2 regions of the Brevibacillus sp. GCM10020057 genome follow, and region 2 is predicted to be linked to the other one. Evidence: riboswitches for the same ligand, from Rfam matches in the RefSeq annotation. Region 2 holds a riboswitch; the other holds the start of a gene.
What was found. Region 2 has a riboswitch for S-adenosylmethionine ahead of ACFSO0_RS10930 (2,3-diketo-5-methylthiopentyl-1-phosphate enolase). Riboswitches for the same ligand answer to the same signal wherever they lie in the genome.
Positions count from the first base shown of each region.

Region 1: linked by a shared signal. The riboswitch ahead of ACFSO0_RS14530 (homoserine dehydrogenase) and the one ahead of ACFSO0_RS10930 (2,3-diketo-5-methylthiopentyl-1-phosphate enolase) in region 2 are both predicted to bind S-adenosylmethionine.

Region 1 is NZ_JBHUJW010000043.1:187,824-195,353, forward strand. It holds gene zwf (glucose-6-phosphate dehydrogenase) at 1-1,088, shown strand, start outside; gene ACFSO0_RS14515 (Gfo/Idh/MocA family protein) at 1,223-2,212, shown strand; gene ACFSO0_RS14520 (cyclase family protein) at 2,404-3,027, shown strand; gene ACFSO0_RS14525 (DinB family protein) at 3,086-3,601, shown strand; SAM riboswitch class I at 3,705-3,812, shown strand; SAM riboswitch class I at 3,908-4,017, shown strand; gene ACFSO0_RS14530 (homoserine dehydrogenase) at 4,101-5,366, shown strand; gene ACFSO0_RS14535 (VOC family protein) at 5,551-6,360, shown strand; gene ACFSO0_RS14540 (S-layer homology domain-containing protein) at 6,759-7,530, opposite strand, start outside.
Region 2 is NZ_JBHUJW010000034.1:110,313-117,842, reverse strand. It holds gene ACFSO0_RS10935 (2-hydroxy-3-keto-5-methylthiopentenyl-1-phosphate phosphatase) at 1-320, opposite strand, end outside; gene ACFSO0_RS10930 (2,3-diketo-5-methylthiopentyl-1-phosphate enolase) at 317-1,531, opposite strand; SAM riboswitch class I at 1,648-1,819, opposite strand; SAM riboswitch class I at 2,021-2,165, shown strand; gene mtnK (S-methyl-5-thioribose kinase) at 2,311-3,540, shown strand; gene mtnA (S-methyl-5-thioribose-1-phosphate isomerase) at 3,537-4,577, shown strand; gene ACFSO0_RS10915 (OsmC family protein) at 4,707-5,174, shown strand; gene ACFSO0_RS10910 (GNAT family N-acetyltransferase) at 5,355-5,927, shown strand; gene ACFSO0_RS10905 (ABC transporter ATP-binding protein) at 6,032-7,530, shown strand, end outside.

The DNA.
Region 1 (7,530 bases), on a different contig from region 2:
GAGACGGGAAGGGCTGGAAGCGGCTGATTATCGAGAAGCCGTTCGGACACGACCTTGCGTCCGCCTGCGAACTGAATGAGAAGCTTGGTGCTGCCTTTGACGAAGACGAGATTTACCGGATTGACCACTATCTGGGCAAGGCCATGGTGCAAAATCTGGAGGCGCTGGAGTTTGCCAACCCCGTTTTTGCCGCGTTGTGGAATAACCGGTACATCGCAAACGTGCAGATCACGGCCAGCGAAACGGTAGGCGTCGAGGAGAGGGCAGGCTTTTACGAGAAGACCGGGGCGCTGCGCGACATGGTGCAAAACCACATGCTGCAAATCTTGATGATGGTCGCCATGCATATTCCCAAGCGGATTACGGCCACAGACATTCGGGCGCAAAAGCGCAAGGTGATGGAGGCAGTGCGGCAGCTGGCAGTCAAAGATGTGGCGAAAAACATCGTGCGCGCCCAGTATCGCGCAGGGAAAATCGGTGAGGCTCCGGTTGTCGGCTACCGGGAGGAGCCTGGCGTATCGCCTGCTTCCATGACGGAGACGTACATCGCCGCACGCGTCTGGATTGATGACCCGTTCTGGAGCGGGGTACCTTTTTACATTCGTACCGGAAAGCGCCTGAAGGAAAAAGCGACCCGCATTGTCATCGAATTCAAGAACCCGTTGGAGCAGCTGTACCGGGAGCAGCAGGAAAAGACCGCTCCCAATCTGCTGATTGTCAATGTACACCCCGATGAAGGAATCGCCTTGCAGTTGAATAGCAAAAATCCGGCCAACAGCGGCAAAATTGAGCCAGTGACGGTTGATTTCAGCTCGGGCCACAAGGACGTGCCCGAGGCTTACGAGCGGCTGCTGTTCGATGCGTTGCGCGGGGATTCCACCTACTTTGCGCATTGGAACGAAGTGCGGCTGGCCTGGGAATGGGTGGAGCCGATCCTGGCTGCTTTTGAACAAAATCTCGTGCCGCTTGCATCGTATGAGGCTGGTTCGCACGGGCCAGAGGCAGCACGTGACCTGCTCCGGGAAGAAGGCTTTTCCTGGTGGCTGGATGAGATAGAAGAACGGGAGCTTGCGGCGGCGCATCCGTAAAGCCGGAAAGGCGCAAGCTGACGCAAGTGCAGGTTCGCTTCCCGCAGCCTGAGAACCTATTCGTCATGACGAGCGGCCAAAAGGTGTCCGGGCAGCAGCGGCGAAGCAATGAAAAAACGAGGGGGATGCGATTTATGCGTTTTGGCGTGATCGGCACAAACTGGATTACCGAAGAGTTCATCCAGGCAGGTCTTACGGTAGAGGGCTTTTCGCTGCAAGCTGTTTATTCGCGGACGAGCGAGCGCGCCAAAGAATTTGCCGACAAATTCGCAGCTCCTTATGTTTTCACGGACATCGCAGAGATGGTGGCGAGCGGACAGATCGACGCCGTCTACATTGCCAGCCCCAATTGCTTTCATGCCGAGCAGGCGATCCTGTGCATGAGCATGGGGCTGCACGTGTTGTGCGAAAAGCCGCTCGCCTCGAATGTGCGCGAGGTCGAGGCGATGCTGGCGGCGGCGAAAAAATACGATGTCTTGCTCATGGAGGCTGTGAAGTCCACTTTGGTGCCGAACTTTTTCGCGATTTCCGACCATTTGCCCAAGCTGGGAAAAATTCGCCGTTTTACCGCCAGCTATTGCCAGTATTCCTCCCGCTACGATGCGTACCGTGCGGGGGAAGTGCTGCGTGCCTTTGACCCTGCCTACTCGAACGGGGCGTTGATGGATCTTGGAATCTACTGCCTCTATCCGGCGATTGTTCTGTTTGGCAAGCCAAAGCAGGTCAAGGCAGAAGGAATTTTGCTCGCGTCAGGGGTAGACGGAGAAGGCAGTATTCTCTTGAAGTACGATGAGATGGATGCCGTCCTCAGCTTTTCCAAGATTACGACCTCCTATCAGCCCGCGGAAATCCAGGGCGAGGACGCAACGATGGTCATTGATAAAATCAATCACCTCACGCGCGTCGAGATTCGTTACCGCGACGGCAGGGTAGAGGATGTGACCAGGCCTCAGGCATCGAAAACCATGCAGTATGAAATCAGGGAGTTCATCCGCCTGGCCGCTGCGGGTGCCAGAGAGTCGGCGACGAATTCGCATACAGCCTCGAGGTTGGCCATGGAAGTGATGGACGAAGCGAGAAGACAGATCGGCGTCGTATTTCCCGCCGATTTGCCGCAAGAATAGCTGTGTTTGCTTCTTCCAGCCAGCAAACAGGTTCTTGCATCCGTTGACAACATAGATCGGGCTTGACTGATTGAATGCACCAACCAGCAGGAGAGCGGGGCGCAGTCCTGAATTTGTAATGGATACATGCAAAAAAATGGAGCTTGCCCGCAGCCCCGTGCGGTGGAAGGAACAGACGGAGGGAAAACGCGATGATCATGTACGATGTAACCGGAGCGATCTTTGAAGGAATGACCGTGTACAAAAACAAGCCGGAGAAGCAGCCGAGAATCAAGCCAGTCACGAACGGGTACGTGACCGAATCCCGCATCGAGCTGGACGTACATACCGGGACGCACGTGGATGCTCCCTTGCACATGGTGACAGATGGCGAAACGTTTGAATCGATCGCGCTGGAGAAGCTGGTGGGCAGCTGCAGGGTGCTCGATCTGACGCATGTGGAGGACCGGATCTGCCGCGCGGATCTGGAGCCTTTTGACATTCAGCCGGGCGAATTTCTGTTGTTCAAGACGAAAAACTCGCAGGACGAGGCGTTTTCCTTTGATTTTGTCTTTTTGGCAAAGGATGGGGCGGAGTATTTGGCGGACCTTGGTGTGCGCGGAGTAGGTACAGACGCACTCGGGATCGAGCGCAGCCAGGAAGGCCATCCCACCCACAAGGCGCTGTTCGCCGGCGGTGTCATTATCATCGAAGGACTGCGGCTGCGGGAAGTGCCGGATGGGGCATACTTCATGGTGGCCGCACCGCTCAAGCTCGTCGGCACGGATGCCGCGCCTGCCAGAGTCTTGCTGTTTGACGGTGTGACTGTCTCGTAGGAGAAACCGTTTGGCCAGTCTGAGGGAGAATGTGCAAAATGAAAAAGGGGGATGCGACATGCTCGAACGTCCAGCGAAAGGCGAGTACAACGTCTATTACACCAGTTATGTTGATCTCGTGCCGGAGGGGGTACTGCTGCCATTGCTGCTGGAGCAGCTGGAGGAGACGACAGCGAAATTTTCTTCCCTGACCGAGGAGCAGCAAGACCGTCGCTACGCGCCAGGAAAGTATACGGTCAAGGAAGTGCTCGGCCACATCATCGACACGGAGCGGATCATGAGCTACCGACTGCTCCGCATTGCGCGCGGAGACCAGACGCCGCTCGCCGGGTACGACGATGAAGCGTACGTGGCAGCAGGTGCCTTTGCCACAAGACCGATGAAGGACATGGTCGAAGAGTTCAGGGCTGTGCGGCTGTCCACGGTCGCGCTGCTCAAAGGTGTGCCCGATCATGCCTGGTCCAGATCAGGGATCGCCAATGACAGCGAGATTACTGCACGTGCGCTCGCGTACATCATTGCCGGTCACGAGCGTCACCACCTGCGGGTTCTCGCCGAGCGATACGGCGTCTGAACGGATTGAGGCTCACAGCAAGACTTCTATCTGGGCAAATCGTCAGAATGTGGTTGACGGATGGAGAGGAATTTCTTAGAATATACTTCAACAGCATACAACGTTCTTATCCAGAGAGGTGGAGGGTCTGGCCCGATGAAGCCCGGCAACCGTCACGATGTATGTGACAAGGTGCCAATTCCTGCGGGACTGCGGTCTCGAGAGATAAGAAGCGGGCTATTCGTACAGACTTACGAACCTTCTTCTTCTCGAAGAAGGTTTTTCTGTTTTACAAGCGGATGGTTTAGAAACTTCATAGCAATTTTTTTCTTATCCAGAGAGGTGGAGGGACTGGCCCGATGAAGCCCGGCAACCGTCACGATGCATGTGACAAGGTGCCAATTCCTGCAGGAGAAGCTCATCCTGAGAGATAAGAAGGGGATGCCCGATGAACATCAGCCTTCTTCTTCTCGAAGAAGGTTTTTTTGTTGCACAATAATTTACCGATGGGGTGACTGGAATGAGTGTAGAGGTAGTCAAAGTAGGATTGCTGGGGCTGGGTACAGTCGGAGGAGGCGTGATCAAGACGATTCACTCCCAGCAGGAGAAGCTCGCGGCGCGTCTGGGGAAACGGATCGAGATCGTCAAGGCGCTGGTGCGGGACGCGGAAAAGGAGAGGGCCGTACAAATGGGCCGCACCGTGCTGACCACCGACTTTGACGAGGTGCTGCATAGCGGCGTGGATATCGTCGTCGAGGTCATGGGCGGAGTCGAGCCTGCTTACGATTACGTGCGGGCCTCAATCGAAAAGGGCTGTCATGTCGTCACGGCGAACAAGGAGCTGCTGGCCAAACGGGGCGCAGAGCTCGTGGAACTGGCGAACCGGCACCAGGTACACCTGGCCTATGAGGCGAGCGTGGCCGGGGGAATTCCCATTCTCGGCGTCCTGCGCCAGTTTCTCAGGACGAATGACATTACTGGCATTCGCGGGATACTCAACGGGACGACCAACTTCATCCTGACCAAGATGGAGGCCGAGCAGCTTTCGTATCAGGAGGTGCTGCGGGAGGCGCAGGAGCTGGGCTACGCCGAGGCAGACCCGCGCTCCGATGTGGAGGGCTTCGATGCCATGTACAAACTGTATATCCTCGCCCAGCTCGTGTACGGGGAATCGCTGCCGCTCGCGGAGGTAAGCCGGAAAGGGATCGCGGACCTGACTTGCGGGCAGATCCGGATCGCCAGCGAACTGGGGTACCGGATCAAGCTGATCGCCCAGGCGAACCAGACGGGGGACGGAATCCATCTGTCGGTCGAACCAACCGCGCTGCCTTTGGACCATCCGCTGGCGCAAATCCAGGATTCCTACAACGCAGTCCAACTGTCGGGGAACATTGTGGGCGACTTGCTGTTTACGGGCAGGGGAGCCGGGGAAATGCCGACAGCGAGTGCGGTCGTGGAAGATTTGGCGTACCTGTTGACCCAGCCGTTCACACCGCACCCCGTCTGGAAAGAAAGAGAGGGAGCCGCAAAAGAGCTGTCAGGGGGACGGGAACAGTCGCTCTGCTACGTGGAAGGGGCGGGGCCGGCTGCAACTCCGGATCGCGTCCTGCAGTTTTTGCGTGCCAGCGGCGTCGAGGTACACAAGCTCAAGGTCCAGTTCGATCTGGGCGGCGTCCTGCGCGCCGGACTGATTACGTCCGGGCTGCACGAGGAACACACAGATTTGCTTCGCTCCGACTTCGGTCTGCAGGTGCGGTGTTTTCCTTTGCTGCACGCTTCAGAATAGGAGCGCCAGAACCGTTCACGAGCAGCGGCCATTCGGGCGGATGAGGCCGATGCCGGTAGGGCTGGATGCGTTTCTGCCAGACGGGCGCCCGTTTCGTCACCTTTCCTTTTCACAGGAGAAGAAGTACAATGAACAAAAGTTTTGGCAAATGACGGGCCGCGCGCCCGAGCGTGGAGGGGAGCCTATGCAGCTGGCATTGGATCATATCGTTCATTTCTTGCACCGTTCTCCGGCAGAGCCAGTCGAACAATTCCGTCAACATGGATATCATGCGGTTGCCGGAGGAAGACATGTGACGTGGGGGACATGGAACAGCTTGAGTTACTTTGGGCTGTCGTATGTAGAATTTTTGTCTGTAGAGCTTCCGGAGATTGCTGCAAACTCCGATAATCCGCTGATTCGCCAGCTCGTCGGGGAACAGAATCGTGGAGAAGGTCTCGGGCAGATCGCGCTGCGCACACGGGAGATGGATCAGTGGGCGGAGCATTTTGCAGGCAAAGGCTTGCAGGTGACGGGGCCGGTAGCTGGCAGCCGCAAGCGTGACGACGGTACGGTCATCCGCTGGCGCATGCTTTTTTTGCGCGATCCGGACAGTGGGCTGGTGCCGCCGTTCCTCATCGAATGGGAAGCAGATGACGCGGAACGCAAGCACGACCTGACACAGCGGGGTGTCATCGCGGCACATCCGAACGGTGCTGCCGCTGTCGACTCTATCGTCTATGCGACGACGGATCTGGACGAAGCGGCGAGCCGCTGGCAGCACTGGTTTGACTGGCAGAGCGGCGACGTGTATCTGGACGATCTGCTCGGAGCACGCTGCCGCAAATTTTCCCTGTCTGGCGGCGACGTCGTGCTCTGCGAGCCGGTCCGGGCTGGCATTGCCCAGGAGGCATTGGACAGCAGAGGAGAGCGGCCGTTCGCGGTGCGGATCGCGGGAGCAGCCAAGGAAGGGCTGGATCAGGTGTACGGCGGCTATTACGTCCGGATGAGGTAGGCGAGGAGAGCAGAGTGAGGTCGGGAGAGAGCAGAAGCCCTGTGGCTGCCAACAAAGGATGTCGGGGAAGCTAGACTGCATTCTCTAAAGCAGTTTTGTGCAATAAAAATTCTTTGGCAAGGATTTACAAGTCAATCAAGGTTGTAGACATGTTTTTTTCGTGAAGAGATGGGCCAGAAAAAAGTCACGTCATCATTTGGCCCATCAACTGGTTTATCAGTGCGGTGAAGTTCAAGTCATCCTACTGTAAACCCGCTTTTATCACCATAAAGTCTGCGGCAGAAACGGGAGGATAATAAACTCCCCCCGTTATCAAGATACAAATGCTTAACAATAAAGCTGGTATATTAAACTTCTTAAGCTTTCTTTTCATTCAAGCTCCCGCCAACATGAAGAGTTTAATCATATTTCTTGATCATCTCGTTTACCCTTGTCAATTTCGGAAGCTCATTATAACTATACGTTGCCACATCTTCTGGCTTTCCAGGGATGAACACCATAATCACCATGCGCTGAACATCTGTAGCCTTCACCTTGATTGCCATTCCATTTTTCAAGTAGATCGTGCTGCCGTCTTTCTTAAGGATCGTTCCCTTGATAGTCAGTCCTTTTGGAGACGGACCATTCCCAACCAGCACCCCATTTGTCACCTTCAGACTATTGTGAAACTGATCCGCTACTTTACGCCCTACAACAATGCCGTTGTACTCGATGTGCAGGAACTTGAAAACCTTTGCCGCTTCCGCACGGGTAAATGGACTTTCAGGTGTCTGTCCCCAAACTTTCGGAAGGATACGCCTTGCTATCAGGTGCTGGTAGTTGGTAGTACCTGGCCAAATTCCTCCATGATATGGCTTCCACGCGTTGTTCACAATCAGAGACGCTTCCTCCTTGGTAAGAAGGCGGTTCGGATCAATCGGAACACCTGCAAGGATTCCTGCTTTATTGGATTTTTCATAAATGTCTTTCGCCCAATGCCCGACTGGGAGCTGTGCCACGGGAGCCTTCTCTTTCAACTGCATGACAGCAACCAAACTCGTCAGCAGCTGTCCTTGCGTGATTTGGGCGTTTGGCCGGAACGTCCCGTCTGCGTATTTCCACATCACTCGTTTTTCCAGCACGTAATCGATGTCGTCTTTATACGCATGATTCTGATAGTCGGAAACACTG
Region 2 (7,530 bases):
GGCTCCACGAAAAAGTCGATGCCGCCGCTGGTGACCAGCCATTCGATGCCTTCCTCCCGGCAAAAGCGGACAAAATCCGCGAAGCCTGGGCGAATGGCCGCTTCCTTTACGATAAAGTCGACGATGTCTTCGCGCAGGGAGGAGGGGAGCAGCTGAAACAGCTTGCCGACCCCTTCCTGCACGCTGATTTGTTGCGACAAAATCTGCTCGGTCAACGCTTCCCACTCGGGCGGGGCGAACTTGCGGACGATCGCCACGATATTGTCCTTCTCGGTGATCGTTCCGTCAAAGTCGCAGAACAGCACGAGCTTTTTGCTCATCGCCCGCCACCCCACTTCTCGAGGGCAACGGCCAGTTCCGGGGACTCGGCAGCTGCGTCCTGCAGCGTTTTGCCAGTCGTGACAGCGCGGATGGCAGCGACGAAGGCTTTCGCTCCTGCCGTGGCTCCGCCTGGATGTCCGTGGATGCCGCCGCCCGCATTGACGATCTGATCCAGCCCGAAGTCGGCATACAGCTGCGGAACGAGTCCGGGATGGATGCCGGCGGATGGGACCGGGAAGGAACGGCGCACGCCTTCCAGCGGCACGGTCAGGTTTTGCGCCAGCTGCAGCGCCTCGTTCTTGTCGAGGGCCACGTTGCCGTACGGTGACGGGAACAGCACCAGGTCCGCGCCGGCGATGCGCAGCAGCTTGCCGAGCAATAGCGGTGTGGCGATGCCGTAGTCAGGCGACGGATAGTAGGCTCCCGCCAAGGCCGGGTGAGCCATGATCGGGACGTGTACATCCGGGTCGGCAGCGAGGCGGTGCAGGGCGTCGAAGCCAAAGGCCAGGACGTTGAACAGCAGGCAATCGGCGCCTGCTTCTGCCGCGCGTTTTGCCTTTTCGTTCAGTTCGTTCACAGGTCCGGTCAGGTTGGCTGCGTAGAGCACCGGCTTGCCGATCTCCTGCTCGGTCTCGCGGGCGATCTGCTTGAAGGCGCGAATCCGCTCGAGGAACGGCGCACGGTCATCCGCAAAGAAAATTTCGTCATCTTTGACCAGATCGACGCCGCCCAATGCCTGGGCGCGAAACTGGGTTTTCAGATCATCGAAAGGAAGGCCAAGGCAGGACTTGAAAATGCTCATCAGGAGCGGCCGGTCATGCGCACCGAGCCGGTCGCGCAGGCCGTCGATCCCGTATTTGGGACCGGGGAACGCGCCGATAAACGAATCGGGCAGCTGGATGTCGATCAGCTTGATCTTGCCGTCCATGGACAGCTTTCCGAAGATTCCGGTCAACAGGGACGGAATATCGCTGGTGAAGTTGCGGGTCGGATAGCTGACGGTAATCAGCCCGCGCGTCTCTCTGTTCTCAAGCGTCTCGAGCGGAGTTGCGCTCACGGCTTCGCCCAAATACGGCTTCAGCTCGGCTTGCCTTGCTGCGGGCAAATCTGTCCACGAACCGACGGTCATCCCGACGGCGATCGCTTCGGCTTTTTTATGCAAATCTTTTGCTTGGGTCAAATACGTAACGAGGATTCGGTGCTCACTCATTGCCAGGATTCATCCTCCTTCAGGTGGAACAGCTTCGGGTGAAACCGCAAAAGTAAATGAAAAGAGCCCCCCTTCGAGCAGGGAGGCGGTTGTCGACCAGTTTGCGTCTTCGTCTCCTCTCATCTCTCGGGTTCAAAGTCGAGGCAAAGAAAAGAAAATCTCCTGCACTCGACTCTTATCCGTTGGAATTAGCACCGTTTCGCTCTCCATCGAAATGCGGAAGACAAAAAAAGAGCGCCGGTTGCCGGGCATCATAGGGCCAGTCCCTCAGCCAGCTCGCGATAAGAGTTATTGGGTTTGACACCAAAATCAGCGTGTTCTTGTTAGATTCATGATATGACGTTCGGATGCGGGAGTCAAATTATTTTTTGCTCAGTTAACAGATAGGAATTGTCGAGAAAAGATGGGCGTTCACCCGAAATAGGGTGTTGACAGCATCGGGACGTGGTTGTATGATTCAAACTAAACTCAAAACTGTATACGTTGGATACCTTATCCAGAGAAGGTGGAGGGACTGGCCCGATGATACCCGGCAACCGACATGACGCCATTTTAGCAGCTGATGCGACTGAACTGCTGGCGGCGTGCACGGTGCTAATTCCTGCAGAAACAAAAGTGGTCTGGAAGATAAGGGGGACAAAGGCACGTTTCTCTATGCGTGACGACAGCGACCTCTTTTCTTCGGGAAAGAGGTCTTTTTGATGTTTGTTTGACTGTACGGCTGGGCCAAGATGCCGCGCTGGGAATAGACGAAAAAATAGAGCAAGGGGAGAAAAAACATGGCATATCGCGCATTGACAGAGCAGGAAGCAGTGGAGTTTGTAAAAGCATTGCCGGGTTTGTTTCACGAGGGAGCAACACTGTACAGCAAGGAAATCGGCGACGGCAACCTCAATCTCGTTTTCGACATTCGGGACGAGGCCACCGGAAAGAGTGTCATCGTCAAGCAGGCGTTGCCTTACGCTCGCGTGGTGGGCGAATCGTGGCCGCTGACAGTCGACCGCGCCCGCATCGAGAGCGAAGCGCTGCGCATCCAGCACAAATACGTGCCGGAGCTGGTGCCGGAAGTGTACCATTTCGACCAGGAGCTGGCGCTGACCATCATGGAAAACGTGGGAGACCACATCATCATGAGAAAAGGCCTGATCCAGGGCAACCGCTACCCGCTGTTCCCGAAACAGATCGGCAAATTCCTCGCCCACACCTTGTTCTACACTTCCGATCTCGGGGCGAATCCGTTTGACAAAAAAGCCCTGGTCGGAACATTCTTGAATCCGGAATTGTGCAAAATTACGGAAGATCTGGTGTTTACAGATCCTTATGAAAACGCGCCGACGAACGACTACAATCCGTTGATCCAAAAAGAAGTGGAAGCGATCTGGAACAACAAGCCGCTGAAGCTGGAGATCGCCAAGCTGAAATTTGACTTCCTCACCCGGGCAGAGGCGCTGCTGCACGGTGATTTGCACACAGGCAGCATCTTCATCACGGAAACGAGCGTCAAGGTGATCGATCCCGAGTTTGCTTACTACGGCCCGATCGGCTTTGACATCGGTGCGGTCATCGCCAACCTGCTGCTCAACTACGCAGCACAACACGGATTGCAGAAAGATCCAGGGGAACGCGAATCGTACCGCGATTATTTGCTTGCGACAGTAGAGGATGTCTGGAGTGAATTCGTCTCCCAGTTCGTCCAGCTCTGGCACAAGCACGCCAAAGAGCGCAGCGCCCACACCGAAGGCTTCTGGCAGAGCTATGTGAAGCGTCTCGTGCAGGATGCCGCAGGCTTTGCGGGCTGCAAAATCTTGCGCCGCGTCATCGGCCTCGCGGGTGTGGCTGACCTGAACAGCATCGAAGACGCACAGACGCGCGCCGAAGCGGAGCGTCTGGCGCTGGCAATCGGGGAAGCGCTGATTCTCCAACGCTATAACATCGAAGAATCCACAGACATTACAGACATCGTCCGCACCGCGACAGCACGATATTATCAGGAGGCAACGACCGTATGACAACCAGCACGCAACTTTCGCCAGTCAAGTGGGAGAACGATGCTCTCGTCCTGCTCGATCAGACGCGATTGCCTGTAGAAACCGTTTATTTGACCTTGACTACGCCAGAGGAAGTGTGGGCGTCCATTCGCCACCTGCAAGTGCGGGGGGCACCTGCCATCGGGATGTCGGCGGCCTACGGGCTGTATCTCGGCATTCGCAACAGCGCAGCCGCATCGGCAGCGGAATTTTGGAGCGAGCTGCAGGCAAAGGCCGAGTATTTGGGTACGTCCCGCCCGACAGCGGTCAACCTGTTCTGGGCGCTCGACCGGATCAAGGCGCGCGTGCAGGCGGAAGGGGACAAATCCGTTGCCGAATTGAAGGCAGCCGTGCTCGATGAAGCATTGGCGATCCAGCGGGAAGACGCAGAAGTGTGCCGGAAGATCGGGGAGCATCTGCTGACGCTGCTGCATGACGGCATGGGCGTGCTCACCCACTGCAATCCGGGGGCGTTGGCTACTGCGGCATACGGCACGGCGACGGCACCGTTTTACCTCGCCAAGGAGCGCGGCTGGAACCTGAAGGTGTACGCAGACGAGACGCGTCCGGTGCTCCAGGGTGCACGTCTCACCGCCTATGAACTGCAACAGGCCGGGATTGACGTCACGCTGATCTGCGACAACATGGCGGCGATGGTCATGTCGCAGGGCAAGGTGCAGGCAGTGATCGTCGGCACCGACCGCGTGGCGGCGAACGGCGATGTGGCGAACAAGATCGGCACGTACGGCGTGGCTGTACTGGCCAAGGCGCACGGCATCCCGTTCTACGTGGCAGCGCCGCTCTCCTCCGTGGACCTGGAGACCGCGACCGGTGCCGACATTCCGATCGAGGAGCGGCCGGCAGAGGAAATTACGCATGGCCTGGGCAAACAGGTAGCGCCGGACGGCATCAAGGTGTACAACCCGGCGTTCGATGTGACCCCGGCGGAGTACATCACGGCGATCGTGACGGAGACCGGCATTTTCAAGCCGGAGGACATCCGCAGCAGCAAGCGATAGCCTGCAAAGTGACCTGCTTCGCGTCTGGGGGCAGGTTTTTTTACAAAGGAGAGACGCGCCCCTTTGGAACCAGCTATGATGGACATGTGTGGGATGTGGCACAGTAAACGGGAAAAGGGGCGAAAGTACATGGCAGGACAGACCAGGAAACCGATCAGCGTCCGCGGCGAGTGGCAGGGAAAGCACCAATTTACAGCGGAAGGCCCGAGCGGCTATCCGGTGCGGATGGATTCCGGCGTCGACCTGGGCGGGGAAGGTGCGGGCAACAGCCCGTTGGAGCTCTTGCTCGTCGGCCTGGTCGGCTGCATGGGGATCGGCGTGACCAGGCTGCTGGAAAAAATGAGGCAGTCGCCGGAAGCAATCGAAATCACGGCAGACGGCATCCGGGGCGAAGAAGCTCCCCATGCCATTTCCGAAATTCACCTCACGTTTCACGTCCGGGGAGAGGTCGCTTCGTCCCGGCTCTGGCAGGCGGTAAAGCTGGAGGCCGAGAAGTATTGCCCGGTGGCGGCATCGCTCAAGGCGGCGATCGTGCCGCACGTCGTTCTGAACGGCAGCGAGATTCCCGAGCCGCAAGGAAACGCCGAACGGGTGTGACCACCAAACAGGCAGGCGCAAAGCTGACGACTGTGTCAGCTTGTTCTTTTTTCCCGGGTCTGATGTTGGACCCCACGACGCCCTTGCCAATGGCAGGGACCCTGTTTCATAATCGAGCGTAAGAGAATTTTTTCCAGTTTTCGGCAAACGATCAGGGAGGATCTGGGGGAGGGAGAACCAATGAGGCGCATACAGATGACGGAACATTCGCTGCTCAAGCAACTGGAGCCGGCCGATGCCAAAGAAATGTTCTGGCTCACCGATACGAACCGCTCCTATTTACGGCAATGGCTGCCCTGGCTGGACTATACGAAACGGGTGGAGGACACAGAGCAGTTCATTCGCATGACGATGAATCAGTACAGCAACAACCAGGGAATCCATTACGGGATCTGGTACAAAGGGCGCCTGGCAGGAACCATCGGCGTGCACAATATCGACTGGATCAACAAGAAGACTGCCATCGGCTACTGGCTGGGGGCGCAGTTCCAGGGCAAGGGACTGATGACGAACGCGGTATCCGCCTATATGGACCACCTGATTTTCACCTCCTGGGGGCTGGAAAAGGTCACGATTCAGGCCGCCACCGAAAATTACAGGAGCCGGGCGATACCGGAGCGTCTCGGGTTCCATCTGGAAGGGGTCCTGCGGAGAAACGAGTTTCTGTACGACCACTTCGTCGATCATGCGGTTTACAGCCTGCTGCGCTCCGAGTGGGAGGAAATCCACAGGCGGAAAAAAATGCTGGATTGACAAGGAAAATTCAGTAAATTACGATAGAGGAAGCGAAAAAAGGGGTTGCGCACATGCAGCCCCTTTTTTATACGCCAGGTACAGCGAGATGAGGTGAATGCGCGATGGAAACGTTACGGCAATTATCCTGGTTTTTCAAAGAGCGCTGGAAGCGATATGTGATCGGCATCTGTACGCTGTTTGTGATAGACACCCTCATGCTCATGCCCCCGCGCCTGATCGGCGGCACTGTCGACGCGATTCGCAACCGCACGCTCACGCCGGCGGATTTGACGCGGACCGTCCTGATCCTGCTGATGCTCGGGCTGCTTTTGTACGGCCTGCGGTTTCTGTGGCGGTACCTGTTGAACGGGGGAGCGCTGATTTTGGAGAAGACGCTGCGGGAGCGGCTGTTTGCCCATTTGACCCGCATGACGCCTTCCTTTTACAACCGCAAGCGCAGCGGCGATCTGATGGCGGTCGCCACCAACGACATCCCGAACATCGAGCAGACGGCGAGCATGGGAGTGCTGACGCTGGTGGATTCACTGTTCATGACGCTTTTGACGTTCATTGTCATGCTGACGGCTATCGACTGGAGGCTGACAATTGCCGCGTTGATTCCGATGCCGTTTTTGGCGTGGTCGACGGCGTATTACGGAAAGCTTTTGCACGAGCGCTTTTATTTGGCCCAGGAGGCGTTTGGCGAGATGAACGACCACGTGCAGCAGTCGGTCTCCGGCGTGCGCGTGCTGCGTGCCTTTGTCCAGGAAAAAGCGGATGTGGAGGCGTTTCGCCGCGTGAGCGAGAAGACGCTGGAGCGCAATGTGAGCGTCACCCGGATCGATGCCTTGTTCGAGCCGACGATTGCCATTATTATCGGGTTCAGCTTTTTGATCGGGCTCGGCTACGGGACGTATCTCGTCTTTACGAGCGCCATTTCCTTGGGGGATCTGGTCGCCTTTAACATGTATCTGGGACTGTTGATTTGGCCCATGTTCGCGTTCGGCTGGCTCATCAACGTCCTGCAGCGAGGCGGCGCTTCGCACAAGCGGCTGGCGGAGCTGCTGAGGGAGGAGCCGGATGTGCAGGAGCAAGAAATGCCTGTCGCGTCCGCCATCGCCAGTACAGTAGAAGCGCGTCATTTTTCGTTCACGTATCCGGGGGCGGAGAAGCCTGCCCTTTGCGATGTGACGTTTACGCTGGGAGAAGGCGAGACGCTCGGCATCGTCGGACGCACGGGCAGCGGCAAGTCGACGCTGTGCCGCACCTTGCTGCACCAGTATCCGGTGGACGAAGGCTCGCTCTTCGTCGGCGGCGTGCCGATCGAATCGCTGTCGCTGTCTGCTCTGCGTGAGAAGATCGGCTATGTTCCCCAGGAGCATTTGCTCTTTTCCCGCAGCATTGCCGAAAATGTGGCCTTCGGCAAGCCGGACGCGGCGGAGCAGGAAGTGCTGCGCGCGCTGGAGCTGGCGGAAATGGGCAGCGATCTTCTGCAGTTTCGGGATGGCATCCGGACGATGGTGGGGGAAAAGGGCGTCACCCTCTCCGGCGGTCAGAAGCAGCGCATTTCCATCGCCCGCGCCTTGCTGCTGAACGCCGATATTTTGATTTTGGACGATTC